DNA from 2 places in the Streptomyces marokkonensis genome. Region 1 is predicted to be linked to the other one. Evidence: predicted binding sites of a transcription regulator. Region 1 holds the regulator's gene; the other holds the start of a gene.
What was found. Region 1 encodes HspR, which represses chaperone genes until heat shock. Its sites were predicted from a motif close to TTGAGNNNNNNNNNCTCAA; they were not measured.

Region 1 (10,339 bases):
GCCGACCTCCTCCTTGACCATGGTGTCCTTCGCGACCTCCTCCTCGGCCTCCGAGGCGGCCTCCAGGTCGCGCTCCAGGGTCGGGATCTCGCCGTACAGCAGCTTGGAGGCGGTGTCGAAGTCGCCGTCGCGCTGGGCGCGTTCGGCCTGTCCCCGCAGATCGTCGAGCTTCTCCTTCAGCTCGCCGACGCGGTTGAGGGACTGCTTCTCCTTCTCCCAGCGGGCGGTGAGGCCGCGCAGTTCCTCCTCCTTGTCGGCGAGGTCGCGGCGCAGTCGCTCCAGGCGTTCGAGCGACGCGGCGTCGGTCTCCCTGCCGATCGCCAGCTCCTCCATCTTGAGCCGGTCGACGGCGCGCTGGAGTTCGTCGATCTCGACGGGCGACGAGTCGATCTCCATGCGCAGCCGCGAGGCGGCCTCGTCGACGAGGTCGATGGCCTTGTCGGGCAGGAAGCGGGAGGTGATGTACCGGTCGGACAGGGTGGCGGCGGCCACCAGCGCGCTGTCCGCGATCTGCACCTTGTGGTGCGCCTCGTACCGCCCCTTGAGCCCGCGCAGGATGGCGATCGAGTCCTCGACGGTCGGCTCGGCGACCAGCACCTGCTGGAAGCGCCGCTCCAGCGCCGGGTCCTTCTCGATCCGCTCCCGGTACTCGTCGAGCGTGGTCGCGCCGACCATGCGCAGCTCACCGCGCGCGAGCATGGGCTTGAGCATGTTCCCGGCGTCCATGGCGGAGTCGCCGCCGGCCCCGGCCCCCACGACGGTGTGCAGCTCGTCGATGAAGGTGACGATCTGCCCGTCGGAGTCCTTGATCTCGGCGAGGACGGTCTTCAGCCGCTCCTCGAACTCGCCGCGGTACTTGGCCCCGGCGACCATCGCGCCGAGGTCGAGCGCGACCAGCCGCTTGTTCTTGAGGGACTCGGGCACGTCCCCCTTGACGATGCGCTGGGCGAGCCCCTCGACGACGGCGGTCTTGCCGACGCCGGGCTCGCCGATGAGGACGGGGTTGTTCTTGGTGCGGCGGGACAGCACCTGCACGACGCGCCGGATCTCCTGGTCCCGCCCGATGACGGGATCGAGCTTGCCCTCTCGGGCGGCGGCGGTGAAGTCGGTGCCGAACTTCTCCAGCGCCTTGTACTGACCCTCGGGGTCGGCGGTGGTCACTCGACGCCCTCCCCTGGCCTTGCGGAAGGCCTCTTGCAGCTTCTTCGCACTGGCACCCTGCCCCTCCAGTACCTCACCGGCCGCGCCGCCCTTCGCGGCGATGCCGAGGAGCAGGTGCTCGGTGGAGAGGTACTCGTCCCCGAGATCCTTGGCGCGGGCCTGGGCGTCGGCGACCACGGCGAGCATCTCACGACTGGGCTGCGGCGGCGCGACCGTGGACCCGGTCACGCTGGGCAGGCCGGCGACGATGCGCTCGGCGCCGGAGCGCACGGCGGCGAGGTCGGCCTCCACGGCGGCGAGCAGATCGGTGATGTTCTCGTTGTCCTGCCCCTGAAGCAGGGCCAGGAGCAGGTGGGCGGGGGTGAGGTCGGCGTTCCCCTCGGTCACGGCCCGGTTGCTGGCCGCGTTGATCGCGTCCCGGCTCCGGTTGGTCAGCTCGGCGTCCACGTTCTGGCTTCCCTCCTCGCGTCGGCCGTCGGCGGTCGGCCGTGTCTCCCAGTGCTGACTCGGACAACGTACACAAAGTTGAGCCTATTCCGCTCAAGGAAGAGCCGCGGGTTGTGCCCCCTCCGTACGATCACCGGCTTCCCCTCCGCGAGTGCCCACACGGCGCGAGAAGATTTCCAGCCAGGTCGGCGACAGGGAGGTACAGGGAGGTACTCCGAAATGTCACCGCAAACGACAGCGGCGTCACCGTGTTCAGGTCACGGTGACGCCGCTGCCGGGGGGAAGCACCTGAGCGATCTGTTGCGACGGGGGAATCGCGTCAGGCACTGCGGGGGGTGGCTGAGATGGTCCTCACTTCGGGGATCTCCGGCTGCGCGAGCCGGTGGTCCCGCTGGTCCAGGTTCACAAAGATCATTCCGTACCGGATGGCACACCGCACGGGCTGCGGCGCCCCCCGAGGCCGCCGCAGACACCGGTAGGCGCGCACGTCGCCGTCCTCGTCCAGCGTGACGACGACCGGCTCACCGAAGACGGTCACCATCAGGGAGTCACCGGAGTGGGGAATCGCGGTGACCAGGTCGATGAAGTGCCAGCCGGAGCGATAGGCGGTGGCCATCTCGCGCCGGAAGGAGCGGTCGTCGGGTGGCGTCGTCATCGCGATCAGTTCCAGGAGGTGTCGTCGGTGTGATCTCCGCCAACGACCACTCGGATCGACTCGGTACCCGCCTGGACATCACTGGACTCGCCGGCCAGGCCGCTCGCGGCCCCAAACACCACGACGGCGGAAAGAGCAGCGGCAAGTACCGAGCGAAGCATTCTCTTACTCATAGTCGGCTTCGTCCTCACTCGATGGTCTCCTCTTCCCCCGTCAGATAAGACGATGGCTCATTCAGGCACGTCATGGCCACACAATCGGTGCATCATGTTCCTGCATGTTCAGGACCCTGGGGGGTGGACAATTGGGGACAAACGAGACACAGACGGCACATCCCCATGCCATAACCGAACTGTGTGACGAAGGCAGCCGAATATACGTCGGTGCCCTACGTGCCGGTCGTGTCGCTCGTGCGGACATCGAGTCGGCCCCCTGCCTGATGGAATTCGCCCTGCTCCACCCTGATCCCGACGACGCCACCTGGCTGCGCCCCGTGCCTCCGACGGTCGCCCTCGCACAGCGTCTTCATCCGATTGAACGGGAGATCACGGAGCGCAGGCGCCTCTCCGTCCAACTGGCTGACGTCTTCGAGCCGTTCATGGCCGCGAGCACCCAGAGCAACGCGTCCGCCCACGCCATCACTGTGCTGGAGGGCAGGGACCGGATCAACTCGGCGCTCAACCTCGCAACCTCCGAGTGCCAGACCGAGGTACTCGCCGTGCAGCCCGGTGGCCGTCGGCTGGAGAGCAACCTCTTGAAGGGGCTCGAGCGCGACAGACCGCTGATCGAGCGCGGAGTGCGATTGCGGACGCTGTACCAACATACCGCCCGACACAGCCCCGAGACCTTGGCCTACGTGGACCAGATCGCCAACGGCAAGGTCGAGGTACGCACGATCGATGAACTGGTGGAGCGGCTCATCATCTGCGACGAGACCGTGGCCTTCATCCCGACAAGAGAGGACCGGCAAGTCGCCCTGGAACTGCGCCACCCCGGTCTTGTCCAGTATCTGATCAAGGTCTTCGAGTTCATGTGGTCACGCGCGGTGCCGCTCAAGACCGGAACGCCGTATGAGACCGCCCCCGACGGCATCACCGACATCCAGCACTCCATCGCCAAGCTCCTCGTGGAGGGCCACGTCGACGAAGCCATCGCCCGCCGCCTCGGCATGAACGTCCGCACCTGCCGGGCGCACATCGCAAAACTGGCGACAGCCCTGGGAAGCGGAAGCCGCGCCCAGCTCGGCTACCTCATAGCCCAGTCAGGGATCCTCGAGCAGGCGCACCGGGATCTCGGGGGGGAAAGCCACGCATGACTGACGGGACGCACCGGCACGGAGACGAGGCACTGTGCGAGACGGGTCTCGAGCTGTACTCCCGCGCACTGCGTGAAGGCGGTGTGCCCAGCACCACGGCAGCGACGGCGCCCTGTCTGATCGACATCGGTCTCCTGCACCCAGTCATCGACGACCTGGACCGGCTGGAGCCGACCGCACCGACCGTCGCCCTGCAACGACTGCTGCGCACGTCGGAAGACCGCATAGCCCGTGAGCGACGGCGTGGTGAACACCTGGCGGATGTCTTCGAACCCCTCATGCGCCTAGGCACGCGTGCGGCGGCGAGCGAGGACACTCCGGCACTCAGAATCCTCAGTAGCAAGGAGCGGACCGGACAGGCCATCGAGGACGCCATGGCCGAGGGCAGGCAGGAGTTGCTGGCGATTCAGCCCCACGATTCGAAGGTCACCAGGCGCCCTGACATCCTCGCAGGAGCCATCAAGCGGGACCAGGCCTTTCTCGACCGTGGCGCTCGCATGCGCGCTCTCTATCAGCACACCATCCGTCACGCCCCGTACGCACGCGCCCGTTACGAGCGCCTGACAGGCGACGTGGAAGCCCGCACCCTCGACGAAGTGACCGAACGCCTCATCATCGTGGACCGCACCGTCGCCTTCATCCCCGCCAGCGCCGACCGCACCCTCGCCCTCGAAGTACGCCACCCCGCCCTGATCGCCTACTTCATCAACACCTTCGACCGGCTCTGGCACCTGGCCACCCCCATGCACCCCCAAGCCGTCCGCCGACCCACCCTCAACGGCATCACCCCCCGTCAACGTGCCATCGCCGCCCTCCTCGTCGAAGGACACACCGACACCGACATAGCCGACCGCCTCGGCATGAACGTCCGTACCGCCCGCGTCCACATCGCCAAACTCGCCGCCACCCTCGGCAGCGAGAGCCGGGCACAGCTCGGCTACCTCATCGGGCGGTCGGGGATTCTGGACCAGGAACACTGACGGGGGCGGCCGGCGCCGTGCCGCGCGGGGAGCCGTCCAGGCCCGCATGGGCGATGCGTACCCCCAACTGCGTGCGACTGGTCGCGCCCAGGGTCTCCGAGAGGCGAGCGATGTGGGCGCGGGCCGTGCGGACGCTTATCCCCAGGCGCTCCGCGATCACCGCGTCCTGGTGGCCCTCCGCCAGGAGTGCCGCGATGGACTGCTCGCGGTGGGAGATGCCCTCGATGCCGGTGTCGGGGAGTGGGGCGGTCAGGGGGATCGCCAGGCGCCACAGGCGCTCGAAGACGGTGCCCAGGTAGGCGACCAGTGCGGGGTGGCGCAGCTCCAGGGCCATCGTGCGCTCGTTGTTGGCGGGGATGAAGGCCACCGTGCGGTCGAAGAGGATGAGGCGGTCGACGACCTCGTCGAGGGTGCGGGCCTCCACCGTGTCGCCCATCAGCTCCAGGTAGTTGAGCAGGCCCTGCCCGTGCCGGGCGACGTGCGTGTACAGGTCCCGCATCCGCACCCCGCGCCCGCGCAGCGCCAGCGCCCGGTGCAGCCCTTCCGACAGTTCGGCCTCCCGCCGGATGCCGCCGGGCTGGACGGTGAGCACCTCCGTCGTGCACGCCTGTGTCGCCTCGTCCATCGCCGCCTGGATGCGGGCCAGGCCGTCGAGGACCCGGATCGCCGTCCCCTCGGCACCGGCCGACGTCTGGATCTGCCGGCCGAGGCCCGCGTACCACTCGAAGGCCTCCACCGCGGAGCCCACCCGCCGCTGACTGGCGCTGACCTCGTCGTGGACCCCGCGCAGCAGGCGGGTCATGACCTCCTGCGGGGAGGTCGGCACCAGCCAGTCCATGTCGTCGGGGTCCGGGTGCAACAGAGCCAGTTCCAGGAGGCAGGGGACCGGCTCGGCGTCCCGGCGCTGCAACCGGCCGCGTCGTACGGCCCGGGAGTACACGCGGTCCCCGGCAGCGCACAGCCGGTCGGCACCGTGTGGATGCTCATCCGCCCCGTGCCCGGCCATCACCCATCCCACCCCCGGTTCCGGCTCTTTCCGCAGCGCAACTATGCGCGGCCGGGACCGGGTCCGCAACACGGCTCCGCACGGGACAGCGGCCGGAAAACACCGGTTACCACCGGTATGCCAGGGGTGACCTGTCGGGCCGGTCGGGGACTACTTCAGCCCGATCTCCGCGCATTCCTCCGCGTACTTGGCGGTGCAGATGTCGGAGACCTTATAGAAGCCGTCGGCGATGACGGTCTCCTCGATGTTGTCCTGGGTCAGGGCGACGACCGGGACGAGCTGTGCGGGGATGCCCTTGTGCGTGGGGCTGTCGACCTTGTCGTGGGCGAGCGCGTCGAACTGGATGTCCCGGCCCTGGATCCGCGCCACGGCCATCTCCGCGGCGCTCTCGGCCTGCTGCGGGTAGGACTTGTACACGCTCATGTACTGCTCGCCGGTGACGATCCGCTGCACCGCCGTGAGTTCCGCGTCCTGGCCGGTGATCGGCGGCAGGTCGGTGACGCCCGCGTCCTCCAGGGCCTTGATGACGCCGCCCGCCATGCTGTCGTTGGCGGAGTAGACGCCCGCGATGTTCTTCAGGCCGATCTTCTCGATCGCCTCGATCATGTTGGCTTCGGCGTTCTGCGCCTTCCAGTCCTTGGTGTCGAAGGACTGGGCGATCGTCACCTTGCCGTTCAGCTCGGCCATCGCACCCGCCTTGAACTGCTTGGCGTTCGGGTCGGTGGACGCGCCGTTCATCATGACGATCTTGTCGGAGCTGTCCGCGTCGCCGCCGAGCGCCTCGACGAGGGAGCGGCCCTGGACCTCGCCGACCAGCTCGTTGTCGAAGGAGATGTACGCGTCGACCGGGCCCTCGGCCAGCCGGTCGTAGGCGATGACCGGGATGCCCGCGTCGTCGGCCCTCTCCACACTGGTACCGATGGACTTCGCGTCGACCGCGTCCAGGACGATCACATCGACCTTCTCGTCGATCATCTGCTGCATCTGGGCGGCCTGCTTCGCGGCCTTCCCCTCGGCGTTGGCGTACTTGACGTCGCCCTGCTCGCGCGTGAGCTCGGCGACCTTCGCCTTGAAGAAGGGGTAGTCGAAGTGCTCGTACCGCGTGTTCTCCTTCTCCGGAAGCAGCAGGCCCACGGTGATGTCGTCGCCCTTGGTCGGACTCGCCTCGTCACTGGTCTCCGACGCGCCCAGCACGCCACAGGCGGACAGCGAAAGGGCCATCATGGAAGCGGCCACGGATATGGCGATACGACGGGCACGGCTGTTCACTGCACTTACCTTCCGACACACGGGCGTTGTGGTGACCCAGGTGAAGGAAGCCAACGCTGTCTTCACTAAATCGTCAAGAAGTACTAGACCAATGAGACAGCAACGTTGCGAACAGGCCCGGAGGTTCGGTCGAACCTCCGGGCCTGTCGTCGCCGTTCTGCCTTGTGGGAGCGGTCAGTCCGGGGACTGACCGCGCCGCTTCGGCCGCCACACCACCAGGGCGCTGGTCTGCTGTACCTCTTGGTACGGGACCAGGTCGCGGCGGTAGGACGCGTGCACCGCCGCCTCGCGCTGGCGCATCGCCGTCGCCGCGCCGTCGAGGGCGTCCTGCAGCTCCGCCATGCGGGCCTGGAGCGCGGCGACCTGGTTCTCCAGTTCGATGATGCGCTTGATTCCGGCCAGGTTGATGCCCTCGTCCTGCGACAACTGCTGCACCGTACGGAGCAGGTCGATGTCGCGGGCCGAGTAGCGCCGACCGCGGCCGGCCGTGCGGTCCGGGGAGACCAGGCCGAGACGGTCGTACTGGCGCAGGGTCTGCGGGTGCAGGCCGGAGAGCTGGGCCGCCACCGAGATGACGTAGACCGGGGTGTCCTCGGTCAGTTCATACGGATTGCGTCGACGACCGTCCATCTCCGTCATGCTCCCTTCGCGGCCTGGAACAGCTCCGCCCGCGGATCCTCGTCCGCGGTCGCCTCGCGATACGCCTCCAGCGCATCACGAGCCTTCCCCGACAAGTCCTTCGGAACACTCACCTCCACGGTGACCAGAAGGTCACCGCGGGTGCCGTCCTTACGGACCGCTCCCTTGCCCCGGGCGCGCATGGTGCGCCCGCCCGGTGTGCCCGCCGGCAGCTTCAGCGTGACGGGCGGGCCGCCCAGGGTCGGGACCCGGACCTCGCCGCCCAGGGCGGCCTCGGCGTAGGTGACCGGGACCGTGACGGTGAGGTTGTCGCCCTTGCGGCCGAACACCGGGTGGTCCTTGACGTGCACGACCACGTACAGGTCACCCGCCGGGCCGCCACGCTCGCCCGGCGTGCCCTTGCCGCGCAGCCGGATGCGCTGACCGTCCGACACTCCTGCCGGGATGCGGACCTGCATGGTCCGGGAGGACTTGGCGCGTCCGGAACCCTTGCAGACGTCGCAGGGGTCCTCCGCGATCAGACCGCGGCCCTTGCAGTCCGGGCACGGGTCGGTGAGCGAGAAGCCACCTCCCGAGCCCCGGGCGACCTGACCGGTACCGACGCAGGTCGGGCACACGCGCGGTGTGCCGTTCTTGTCGCCGGTGCCCGAACAGGCCTTGCAGGGTGACTGCGAGGACATCCGCAGCGGGACCGTCGCGCCCTCGATGGCCTCCATGAAGCTCAGGGTGACCTCGGACTCGATGTCCTGGCCGCGCCGCGGCTGGGTCCGCGTGCCGGTGCCGGCGCCGCCGGCTCCGGTGCGGTTGAACAGGCCCCCGAAGACATCACCGAGCCCGCCGCCGAAGCCGCCGGCCCCGCTCTGGCCCCCGCCCCCGCCCTGGGCGCCGCCTCCGAAGAGGTCGCCCAGGTCGAAGTTGAAGGTGCCGCCGCCGCCCGCGCCCGGCCCCGGACGGAAACCGCCGTTGCCGAAAAGGCTGCGGGCCTCGTCGTACTCCTTGCGCTTCTTGGGGTCACCGAGGATGTCGTTGGCCTCGGAGATCTCCTTGAAGCGCTCCTCCGCCCTGGCATTCCCCTTGTTGGCGTCCGGGTGGTACTCGCGGGCGAGCTTCCGGTACGCCTTCTTGATCTCGGCCTCGGTGGCGTCCTTGGGGACGCCGAGGACCTTGTAGTAGTCCTTCTCGATGAAGTCCTTGGTGCTCATCCCCGACGTCCCTCCTCTCTCGTCACTTCGAGCTCAGCCCTCCTCCGGGCCACCGCTCTCCTTGTTCCCGGCGGACCCGGCGTTCCCGGCGTTCCCGGCGTTCCCGGCGTCCTCGGCGTCAGCAGTGCCTCCGCCGTTCGCGGCGTTCTCCGTGGAGTCGGCCTGTGCCTCGGTGCTCTCCTCGGCCGGTTTGCCCGGCTGCGCGCCCGGCTGCGGCTCGGCGACCGCCACCCGCGCGGGGCGGATGGTGCGCTCGCCGATCCGGTACCCGGGCTGCAGAATCGCCACGCACGTCGTCTCCGTGACGTCCGGCGCGTAGGAGTGCATCAGGGCCTCGTGGATCGTCGGGTCGAAGGGCTCGCCCTCCTTGCCGAACTGCTGGAGGCCCATCTTGGCGATGACCGCCTCCAGCGACTCCGCGACCGACTTGAAGCCGCCCACGAGTTCGCCGTGGTCCCGGGCGCGACCGATGTCGTCGAGTACGGGAAGCAGCTCGGACAGGAGGTTCGCGACAGCGACCTCCTTGACCGCTACGCGGTCCCGCTCGACCCGGCGGCGGTAGTTCTGGTACTCGGCCTGGAGTCGCTGGAGGTCCGCCGTGCGCTCGTTCAGCGCGGTGCGTACCTGGTCCAGCTGGGCCACCAGGCCCGCGTTCTCGTTCGCGTCCCCGGCCGGGGCCGCCCCCTCTTCGGAGGCGGCGGCCTGCGGCTCGGCGTCGTCAGGAGTGGCGCCGGAAGGGACGTCGGGCTTCTCTTCAAAACCCGGGGTCTCCTCCGTCACGCGGCACCGTCCTTGCGCTCGTCGTCCACGATCTCGGCGTCGACGACGTCGTCGTCGCCACCCTTGTCACCGGGGGCACCCGCGCCCGCGCCCGGAGCCTCGCCACCGGCGGCCTGCGCGCCCTGGGCGTCGGCGTACATGGCCTGGCCCAGCTTCTGCGAGACGGCGGCGACCTTCTCCGTGGCGGTGCGGATCTCGGCGCTGTCCTCGCCCTTGAGCTTCTCCTTCAGCTCGGCGACGGCGGACTCGACCTCGGTCTTCACCTCGCCCGGGACCTTGTCCTCGTTGTCCTTGAGGAACTTCTCGGTCTGGTAGACGAGCTGCTCGCCCTGGTTGCGGGACTCGGCGGCCTCGCGGCGGGCGTGGTCCTCCTCCGCGTACTTCTCGGCCTCCTGGCGCATCCGGTCGACCTCGTCCTTCGGCAGCGAGGAGCCGCCGGTGACGGTCATCTTCTGCTCCTTGCCGGTGCCGAGATCCTTCGCCGTGACGTGCATGATGCCGTTGGCGTCGATGTCGAAGGCGACCTCGATCTGCGGGACGCCGCGGGGCGCCGGCGGCAGACCGGTCAGCTCGAACATACCGAGCTTCTTGTTGTACGCCGCGATCTCGCGCTCGCCCTGGTAGACCTGGATCTGCACGGAGGGCTGGTTGTCCTCGGCGGTGGTGAAGATCTCCGAACGCTTCGTCGGGATCGTCGTGTTCCGCTCGATCAGCTTGGTCATGATGCCGCCCTTGGTCTCGATACCGAGGGACAGCGGGGTGACGTCGAGGAGCAGGACGTCCTTGACCTCGCCCTTGAGGACACCGGCCTGCAGGGCGGCGCCGATGGCGACGACCTCGTCCGGGTTGACGCCCTTGTTGGCGTCCTTGCCGCCGGTCAGCTCC
Region 2 (10,339 bases), on a different contig from region 1:
GCGCGGAATGCCGGGGCCTTCGTCGAGAACCTCCAGCTCGAGTGATTCCGGAAGGTCCCCGCACCGCGCCCTGACTGTCACCCGGCCGTGCGGTGGGCTGTGCTTGACCGCGTTGTCGATGAGGTTCGCGACGACCTGGTGGATGCGCTCGGGGTCGGCGTGCGCGGTCAGGTCCGGCGGGAAGACGTCGAGGGCCAGATGTACGTCGGTGCGGCTGTGACTGCCGGACCCGGACGCTATGCCCGCGCGCGCCGAGGCGACCATGTTGGCCTCCTTCAGCACGCCGGAGAGGTACGGCCACACCTCGAAGCGCCGCTTGCGCAGCGGTATGACGCCGTTGTCCAGGCGGGAGAGGTCCAGCAGGGTCTCCACCAGCCGGCCGAGCCGCTCCGTCTGTCCGAGCGCCGTTCGCATGGTCTCCGGATCGGCCTCGGTGACCCCGTCGACGATGTTCTCCAGCACCGCCCGCAGACCCGCGATGGGGGTACGCAGCTCGTGCGAGACGTTCGCCACCAGCTCCTTGCGCTGGAGGTCCTGGGCCTCCAGGTCGTCGGCCATGCGGTTGATGGTGACGGCCAGGTCGCCCAGCTCGTCGCGGCGGTTCTCGCGGACCCGGCGCGTGTAGTCGCCGTGCGAGATGGACCGGGTCACGGCGTTCATCTCGTCCAGTGGCGCGGTCAGCGAGTGCGCCACGAACTGGGTGATCAGCAGCGTGGCGATCATCGAGAAGACCGTGATGAAGCGAAGTTCCGTCTTGGTGTGCACCGCGATCACCGAGAGACCGGTGGTGATCAGCACCGACGTGACGACCAGCGCGCCCAGCTTGGTCTTGATCGAGAACGGGCGTACGCCGACCCACGGCTCCCCGGTGCTCTGGGAGCCGGTGCCGGGGGAACCAGCGTTCTGTGAGCCGGGCTTCCGGGAGCCGGTGTTCTGTGTGCCGCACTTCCGGGAGCCGGGGCTCGGGGAGCCGGTGTTCGGGGAGCCGGTGTTCGGGGAGCCGGGGCTCCGGGAACCAGGGATCCGGGAACCAGGGATCCGGGAGCCGGAGCCCCTCCGCGCGGCGTCCCGTCCACGGCTCATGGCGTCGGCGTCTCCAGCGCGTAGCCCACGCCGTGCACCGTACGGATGCGCTCGGCGCCGATCTTGCGGCGCAGCGCCTTGATGTGGCTGTCCACGGTCCGTGTGCCGGAGGCGTCCGCCCAGTCCCACACCTCGGCCAGCAGCTGCTCACGGGAGAGCACCGCGCGCGGGGTGTTCGCGAGGCAGACCAGCAGGTCGAACTCGGTGGGGGTGAGGTGGACGTCCTCGCTGCGCACCCGCACCCGGCGCTGCGCGTGGTCGATCTCCAGCTCGCCGAGGCGCAGGATGCCGCTGCGCGGCGTCGAGGCGGCCACGACGGCCCGCTCCACCCTGCGCAGCAGTACGTGCACGCGCGCCGCCAGCTCGCGCATCGAGAACGGCTTCGTCATGTAGTCGTCGGCGCCCACGCCGAGCCCGACCAGCATGTCCGTCTCGTCGTCGCGCGCGGTGAGCATCAGTACCGGCACCGGCCGGGCGGCCTGCACGCGGCGGCAGACCTCCAGACCGTCGAAGCCGGGCAGCATGATGTCGAGGATCAGCAGGTCGGGCTGCCATGCCTCGGCCGTGTCGACGGCGGCCGGACCGTCGCCCGCCGTTTGCACCAGGAATCCTTCGGCGCGCAGGCGGGTCGCGATGGCGTCCACGATCGTCTGATCGTCCTCGACCACCAGTACGCGTCGCTGCGCGCCCGGAGTAGCCGTCGCCGTGCCGTTGTGGGAGGTCTGTGTCTGCTCCATCGCCCGCCCCTGAGGTGTGCTTACCGGAATCAGTGGGGTGATTCCTCGTCTGCGCATGACTGCGATTGACGCTTGAATGACCGCGTCAGGGCAGCAGCGTACGGGGAGTCACCGTCCCTTTGCTATCCAGGCCCGACGGCGAGGTGGACGACGTCAGGAACGCCCCGGGCAACGGGGATCTCTTCGGTACGCACCTGCTGGAACCCGGCATTACGCAAGGTTTCTTCGAATTCCGGGGAGGGCTGGGCAGACCATACGGCAAGTATTCCGCCGGCCCTCAACACCCGGGCGCAGCCCGCCAGTCCGGTCGGTGCGTACAGCCCGTCGTTGCCCTCCGTGACGGTCCAGCCGGGGCCGTTGTCGATGTCGAGGCAGAGTGCGTCGTATGTGTCGGAAGTCTCATTGACGTACCGCACCAGATCCGCTTCCACGATCTCCGCGCGCGGATCGGCCAGCGCCTCGGCGGACAGTGCGGCCAGCGGTCCCTCCCGGTGCCAGTCGATGACGGCGCGCTCGCGCTCGACGACCGCGATCCGGCCCCAGTGGGGATCGGCGGCCGCGTGTGCGAGCGAGAAGCCGACGCCGAGCCCGCCGATGAGCAGGTGCGGCGCCCGCCGTCCCCCGTCGGCGGCGAGCGCGTCGGCCGCCGCGTCGACCAGTCGTCGCTCCGAACGCCCGTCGGAGGTGTCCATCAGGAAGCAGCCGTTCGCGATGATCTGCAGCAACGCCCCGTGCCGACGCAGGACGATCTCACCGTGCGGGCCCTCGCGACGGTCCAGCACTTCGGGGATGTCGTAGGCGTAGGGGTCATGGGAAGTGATGGGCATCGACCCATCCTGGCAGCCGGTCGAGGGGGAATGCCGGACAGTCCGGCCGCGCTTGCGCCCTGTGGGAGCGAAGCGCCCTCCACTCCTTGATCGCTCACAGCGAACACCCGTCGGGGAACAATCGGTGACTCCCTTTCATTGAGTCGATGTAACTCAAGTTGACTGCCGAAGGGGAGATCATGGCTACTGAGTCCGAAGCCGTCACACCGCTCACCCTGCCCGTGCTGCCGCTCGACGACGAGGTGGTGCTGCCCGGGATGGTCGTCCCCCTGGACCTGAGCGACGCCGAGGTACGCGCCGCGGTGGAGGCCGCCCAGGCCGCCGCGCGCTCCGAGCCCGGCAAGCCCCGGGTTCTGCTCGTCCCGCGCGTCGACGGCACCTACGCCAGGACCGGTGTCCTCGGCACGGTCGAGCAGGTCGGCAGGCTGGCCGACGGCGACCCGGGCGCCCTGATCCGAGGTCTCCACCGCGTGCGGATCGGTGCCGGCACCACCGGCCCCGGCGCCGCGCTGTGGGTCGAGGGCACGCGCGTCGACGAGACCGTGCCCGAGCCCCTGCCCGGCCAGGTCGCCGAGCTGGTGAAGGAGTACAAGGCACTGGCCACCGCCTGGCTGCGCAAGCGCGGCGCCTGGCAGGTCGTGGACCGCGTCCAGGCCATCGACGACGTCTCCGCGCTCGCCGACAACTCGGGCTACTCGCCCTTCCTCACCACCGAGCAGAAGCTCGGGCTCCTGGAGACCGCCGACCCGGTCGCCCGCCTCAAGCTCGCCACCCAGCAGCTCCGCGACCACCTCGCCGAACAGGACGTCGCCGAGACCATCGCCAAGGACGTCCAGGAGGGTGTCGACAAGCAGCAGCGGGAGTTCCTGCTGCGCCGCCAGCTCGAGGCCGTGCGCAAGGAGCTGCGCGAGATCAACGGTGAGCGGGAGGGCGAGGAGTCCGACGACTACCGCGCCCGCGTCGAGGCCGCCGACCTGCCCGAGAAGGTCCGCGAGGCCGCGCTCAAGGAGGTCGACAAGCTGGAGCGGTCCTCCGACCAGTCGCCCGAGGGCTCCTGGATCCGCACCTGGCTCGACACCGTCCTCGAACTGCCGTGGACCGTCCGCACCGAGGACGCCTACGACATCCAGGGCGCCCGGGCCGTCCTCGACGCCGAGCACGCGGGCCTGGACGACGTCAAGGAGCGGATCACCGAGTACCTGGCGGTGCGCAAGCGGCGCGGCGACCGGGGCCTCGGCGTCGTCGGAGGCCGGCGCGGCGGTGCCGTCCTGGCGCTGGTCGGTCCGCCCGGCGTGGGCAAGACCAGCCTCGGCGAGTCCGTCGCCCACGCGATGGGCCGCGAGTTCGTCCGGGTCGCCCTCGGCGGCGTCCGCGACGAGGCCGAGATCCGCGGCCACCGGCGTACGTACGTCGGCGCGCTGCCGGGGCGAATCGTGCGCGCCGTCAAGGAGGCCGGGTCGATGAACCCGGTCGTGCTCCTCGACGAGATCGACAAGGTCGGCTCGGACTTCCGGGGCGACCCGGCCGCCGCCCTGCTCGAAGTCCTCGACCCGGCGCAGAACCACACCTTCCGGGACCACTACCTGGAGGTCGAGCTCGACCTGTCCGACGTCGTGTTCCTCGCGACCGCCAACGTTCTGGAAGCCATCCCGGAGGCCCTGCTCGACCGTATGGAGCTGGTCCGCCTCGACGGCTACACCGAGGACGAGAAGGTCGTCATCGCCCGTGACCACCTGCTCCCGCGCCAGCTGGAGCGGGCCGGCCTGGACCCGGAGGAAGTCACGGTCGACGAGGGCGCGCTGCGCAAGCTGGCCGGCGAGTACACCCGTGAGGCGGGCGTACGCACCCTGGAGCGGTCGATCGCCCGGCTGCTGCGCAAGGTGGCCGCCCAGCACGAGCTGGGCGAACGGGAGCTGCCGTTCACCGTCACCGACGGCGCCCTGCGCGCCCTGATCGGCCGGCCGCACCATGTGCCCGAGTCCGCCCAGGACCCGGCGGAGCGGCGCACCTCGGTGCCGGGCGTGGCGACGGGCCTCGCGGTCACCGGCGCGGGCGGCGACGTCCTGTACGTGGAGGCGTCGCTGGCCGACCCGGAGACGGGCGCGGCGGGCCTGACCCTGACCGGTCAGCTGGGCGACGTGATGAAGGAGTCGGCGCAGATCGCGCTGAGCTTCCTGCGCAGCCGCGGTGCCGAGCTGGAGCTGCCGGTGGCCGACCTCAAGGACCGGGGCGTGCACATCCACTTCCCGGCGGGCGCGGTCCCCAAGGACGGCCCGAGCGCCGGCGTCACGATGACCACGGCGCTGGCCTCGCTGCTCTCCGGCCGGCTGGTCCGCACCGACGTGGCGATGACCGGCGAGGTCTCGCTGACCGGCCGGGTGCTGCCGATCGGCGGGGTCAAGCAGAAGTTGCTCGCGGCGCACCGGGCGGGCGTCACCACGGTGATCATCCCCAAGCGCAACGAGCCCGACCTGGACGACGTCCCGGCCGAGGTGCTGGACAAGCTCGACGTCCACGCCGTCTCCGACGTCCGCCAGGCCCTGGAACTGGCGCTCGCCCCGGCGACGAACGGTATGACGAACGGTATGGGGTCCCAGGTTCCGGTCGCGGCGACGGGGGTGGCTACCACGCCTTAGGCACTGGTGCGAGGACGCGGCCGGAAGGAGGCAGGGCCCGGGGCTCCCAGGAAGGAGGCCGGGGCCCTGCCCTCTGTGATCCGGTTCAGCCGTTGGCGAGCGCCCGGACGCGGTCCAGCGCCCCGTTGAACTTGTTGTGGTCCCCGACCGTCGGTCCGGACGAGGTGTACTGCCACATCGTGTAGTAAGGCCAGCCCGCCGGCAGCGTCCCCACCGAGGAGGCGTACCGGGCGACCCACAGCGGGTTGTTGGCCGCGAAGCCGCTGTAGTTGCCGGTGCACTGGGTCCACCAGCTGGTGGCCGTGTAGATCACGGCGTCGCGGCCGGTGCGCGCCTTGTAGGTGTTCAGGAAGTCGCGGATCCAGGAGACCATCTGGCTCTGCGACTTGCCGTAGCAAGTGGCCCCGTAGGGGTTCCACTCGATGTCCAGCGCGCCCGGCAGCGTCTTGCCGTCGCGGGACCAGCCGCCGCCGTGGTCGACGAAGTAGTTGGCCTGGGCGGCGCCGCTCGTCGTGTCCGGGGTGGCGAAGTGGTAGGCGCCGCGGATCATGCCGACGTTGTACGAGCCGTTGTACTGCTGGGCGAAGTAGGGGTTGGTGTAGTACGTCCCCTCGGAGGCCTTGACGTAGGCCCACTTGACCCCGCTGTTCCACAGGGTCGACCAGGCGACGTTGCCCTGGTGGCTGGAGACGTCGACGCCCTCCGTCTGGGTGGCACGGCCGGGGACCGGTGTGCCGTGCCGTCCGTCGTGCTCCAGGACGCCCATACCCATGTGGGCGGAGCCGCGGGGCGGGGTGTCGGCGGCCGACGAGGAGTGCGCGGGGAGGGTGAATACCAGGGACAACGCGGCGAGCAGGGTCCCCGTGACGGCGAAGCGCCGTCCGCGGGCCGATCCGGATCTGTGCACGGGCATGACGTGCCTCCGATGGCTCGGTGGTGCTCGGTGGGGGATGCGCGGGTGGGGAGAACCCGGGGGTGGCGTGAGCATGCCACCCGTGGGTCCGGTGACGACGCTACGCACGTAGAACGGAGGTGGGAAGAGGGGCCAGGAGCTTCCGTTGGTCTAAGCCTGCGAAATACTTGCCGAGCTGCGGTGATGACGGGCCGGTGGCGGAAACTTTCAGGACCGGGAAAAACGAGGCAGGGGCTGACGTGCACGAAGGCGGGAACGGCGGCGGTCGGGGAGTCGAACGCGAAGCGTCCGGCAGTGGTGTGAACCAACCGGAGTTCCTGGCGCTGGAACGGGAGCTGACGGTCCTGCTCCGGCGGGCCCGGGCCAGCCAGGGCGAGATGGCGCGAGAGGTCCACCCCGACCTGGAGCCGTCCGCGTACGGCCTGCTCGTGCGGCTCGGCCAGTGCGGAGGGCAGCGGGCCACGGAGCTCGCGGCCTACATCGGCGTCGGCAAGGCAACGATGTCCCGTCAACTGCGTGCCCTGGAGGAACTCGGCCTCGTGGCCCGGGAACCCGACCCCGCCGACGGCCGTGCCTGGCTGATCACCCTGACCCCGGAGGGCCAGGCGCGCGTCAGCCGGGTACGGGAGGCCCGCCGCGCGCGGTACGCCGGCCGGCTCGCCGACTGGGACCCGCGTGAGGTGACGGAGCTGGCCCGGCTGCTCCAGCAGCTGAACCGGGGGATGGAGAAGTAGGGCCGCCTCCCGCGGCGTTCCCTCCCGACGCTGTCTCCCGGCGTCCTCTATCAGCGCTCTGGGTCCGGGAGCGTTCCTCCGGGCTCTCCCCGGCATCCTCTCCGGCGCTCAGAGCTCCGCGTACGCCACGGTCGCGTCGTCGTGCGTCTTGCCGCGCCCCAGACACTCCCGGGCCCCGGCGGCGTCGGCGCGCTCCAGCTCCCGTACGCGGTCCACCAGCGCCTGCGCGCCCTGCTTGCGCACCAGCGCGAGGCAGTCCGTCCAGTCACCCTCCCGGAACGTCTCCACCCACCGCGCGGCACCGTCCGTCAGTGCCGCCAGTGTTCGTACCTCGCCGCGCGGCAGCACCCCCGTCACGGCCCGCGCCGCCACCGCCGGGTCGGCCGCGGCCGTGAAGAAGCCGCCCTCCTTGTTGCGGTAGCCCGCGTCCACCAGCGCGTCCGTGGCGAGAGCCGAGCGAGGCAGCCGGGCCAGCCGGTCGTCCAGAACCGCCGTGACCGTGCCGTCGGGGGCCTCCACGAGCAGGGCCGAGTCGGACAGGACCAGGTACTCGACCCCCGCGGGGGACCAGCGGGCGGCGACCACGGTTGCCTGCGGAGTCCGCGAGTGAGAAAGGTCACAGGTTTCCGAGTGTGCTGCCGAGGTACGAGCGATGGCGCGGGACAGGGCTTCGGCGAGGGGGACATCCGGGAGTGAAACGGTCAGTTCGGTCAGGGCGCCGCCGAGGCGCGCGGTGAACCAGGGCACGGAATGCAGACAACCCGTCCCGCTCCGCGGCGGTGTCACACCGTCCAGCACGACGAGTGAACCACCCTGCCCCGAGGCCGGTAGCCCGACGCTCGCGAAGTCCTCGTTGGGACGGTCCGCGAGGCCGGGTTCCGAGACGAGTTCCGTACGCATCCGGCCAGTCTGCACGACCCCTTCACAGGGTCCGCAAGAGGCCGGCAACTTCTCCGGGAGCGACGCGGCGGCGCAGGTCAGGCGCCGGATTTGAGGTGGAATTCCGTACTCCGGCAACGCGCGGCGGCACATAGTGCCACCGCCCGTCGCAGACGTCCAACCGGCGCGCCGCACAGGCTCGTCGCACGAGCCGGAGGAACTTGCCCACCAACTCCCGTCCGGGGTTCACTCCTTCGGGTGGCGGGTCGGACGATGCATGCCCACCGCCCACCGGCACTGGAAGGGTCGGGAACCGGTGGAGGGCCTGCCCTGCACACGCGGTCGCCCCGTCCGAAGCGCAGCCGGCGGCCGGGAGGCAGCCCAGGGCGTGGCGGAAAGTGCACACGCCGGCCGGTCAGTTGACGGAGCGCCACCCGGGCCCACGGGTACACGAGTCAGGAATGCGAGCACCGGTGCACAAGACGCGGCCTCGTCGCACAGCCAAGCAGACGGCCCCCGCGGGAAGCGCGGAGCGCACCCCCGGCACCTCGACCCCGCCGCCGGTGTCCCCCGTCGGCAAGGGCCGTCCGACCCACGTACGCAACCGCCTCATCGTCGCGGTGACGGTCGTGGCCGCCGCCATCGCCGGAGCCGGAGCCCCCTCGGTCGTGGCTGCCTCCGGGCAACTGCACGACGCCCAGGAACTGGTGACGCTCGCCGAGCAGACCCAGGGCGCGCTGACCCTTGCCCACTCCCTCGCCGACGAGCGCGACGAGGTCACCCCGTACATCGCCGCCGGCCGTCCCAGGTCCAAGGCGCCTTCCGAGCAGCGCAGCGCACGGGTCGACCGGCAGGTGGAGGAGCTGCGCGCCGACACCGACACGCCCGCCTCCCTGCGCGAGGACCTCGACGCCGTCGCGGCACTGCGCCGGGCGGCGCTCACCGGCAAGAGCACCGCTCTCCAGGCGCACGAGGCGTACTCGGAGGCGATCACCGAGCTCCACGCGCTGGCCGAGGAGCTGGCCGAGCTGATGCCGCCCCGCGCGGGCGCCGGCGCGTACGCCCTCGCCGAGCTGGACACCGCCGTCCAGCAGGCCGCCGCCACCCGCGGCCTGCTGCTCGCGGCCCTGAACGTGCCGAGCACCACCGAGACCGTCATCGACCCGATCACCGGCCTGCCGACCGAGACGACCACGTCCTCGGACGCCGACGCCGAGCAGCGCGACGCGCTCGCCGCCGCCGCCCAGCAGGCCCGGGTGCGCTCCGACGCCGCCCTCGCCGACTTCCGCGAGGGCGCGCCCAAGGAGGCGCGGGACAGTTTCGACTCCACCGTCGCCGGCCCGGACGTCAACTCCGCCGAGAAGTACCTCGCCGGCCTCACGGACGAGCCGACGCTCTCCGACGACGACCTCGGCACCGGCGTCAAGAAGCTGGACGCCACGCTCTCGGCCCGCGTCGACGCCATGCGCGGTGCCGAGTCCGCCCTCTACGAGAAGCGCACCACGGCCCTGGAGCAGCTGCGCGACGACGACGTCACCGCGCTGGAGGTCCGGATCGCCGCCCTCGGCGCCCTGATGCTGCTCGCCGTCGGCGTCGCCACCGCCATGGCCCGCACCCTCACCCGCCCGCTCTCCGTGCTGCGCCGCGGTTCGGCCCGGCTGGCCGACGCGGAGGCCCCCACGGCCCAGGAGCCGGTCGCCTTCACCGGCCGCAACGACGAGTTCGCCCAGGTCGTCCGCTCCGTCAACGCCCTGCACGCGCACGCCGGCACGCTCGCCGAGCGCGTCAACACGCTGGAGTCCGATCGCAAGCACCTCGTCGGCCAGCGGCAGAGGATGGCCGACGCCCGCGAGGAACTGCGGGCCGAACTCGCCGAGTCCGCCGCCCAGCTGGACGTCGTACGCAAGAGCATCGGCTCCACCTTCGTCAACCTCGCGCTGCGCACCCTCGGCCTGGTCGAGCGGCAGCTCGCGGTCATCGAGAGCCTGGAGGAGCGCGAGCAGGACCCGGACCGCCTGGCCACCCTGTTCAAGCTCGACCACTTCGCCACGGTCATGCGCCGGCACAGCGAGAACCTCCTCGTGCTCGCCGGCACCGAGCACGTCCAGCACAGTGCCGGGCCGGTGCCGCTGGTCGACGTCGTCCGGGCCGCGGTCAGCGAGATCGAGCGGTACGAGCGCGTCCGTATCGCCGCGCTGCCGCCGCACGCCCACGTGGCCGGGTTCGCGGCCGACGACCTCTCCCACCTGCTGGCCGAGCTGATGGAGAACGCCACCTCCTTCTCGCCGCCGGACCTGCCCGTCGAGGTCTCCGGCTGGCTCCTGGAGAACGGCGAGGTGATGCTCTCCGTCCAGGACGAGGGCATCGGCATGGCCACCGAGCGACTCGAGGGCCTCAACGCCCGCCTCACCGACTTCGACCCGGACGCCTCCTACGACCAGGAGAGCGAGGACGGTCTCGGGCTGGGCCTGTACGTGGTGGCCCGGCTCGCCCACCGGCACGGGGTGCGGGTGCGGCTGCGGGAGCAGAA

Region 2: the regulator HspR is predicted to act here: its motif matches at 2,786-2,804, upstream of lon (endopeptidase La).

The regions. Positions count from the first base shown of each region.
Region 1 covers NZ_BAABCQ010000024.1:1,043-11,381, reverse strand. The annotation lists gene clpB (ATP-dependent chaperone ClpB) at 1-1,608, opposite strand, end outside; gene ABEA26_RS08695 (hypothetical protein) at 1,928-2,263, opposite strand; gene ABEA26_RS08690 (helix-turn-helix transcriptional regulator) at 2,541-3,578, shown strand; gene ABEA26_RS08685 (helix-turn-helix transcriptional regulator) at 3,575-4,558, shown strand; gene ABEA26_RS08680 (helix-turn-helix transcriptional regulator) at 4,521-5,564, opposite strand; gene ABEA26_RS08675 (sugar ABC transporter substrate-binding protein) at 5,715-6,833, opposite strand; gene ABEA26_RS08670 (heat shock protein transcriptional repressor HspR) at 7,008-7,463, opposite strand; gene dnaJ (molecular chaperone DnaJ) at 7,469-8,674, opposite strand; gene grpE (nucleotide exchange factor GrpE) at 8,708-9,454, opposite strand; gene dnaK (molecular chaperone DnaK) at 9,451-10,339, opposite strand, start outside.
Region 2 covers NZ_BAABCQ010000010.1:389-10,727, forward strand. The annotation lists gene ABEA26_RS03970 (sensor histidine kinase) at 1-1,083, opposite strand, end outside; gene ABEA26_RS03975 (response regulator transcription factor) at 1,080-1,820, opposite strand; gene ABEA26_RS03980 (spermidine synthase family protein) at 1,943-2,647, opposite strand; gene lon (endopeptidase La) at 2,827-5,283, shown strand; gene ABEA26_RS03990 (lysozyme) at 5,369-6,196, opposite strand; gene ABEA26_RS03995 (MarR family winged helix-turn-helix transcriptional regulator) at 6,436-6,930, shown strand; gene ABEA26_RS04000 (protein phosphatase 2C domain-containing protein) at 7,039-7,830, opposite strand; gene ABEA26_RS04005 (sensor histidine kinase) at 8,271-10,339, shown strand, end outside.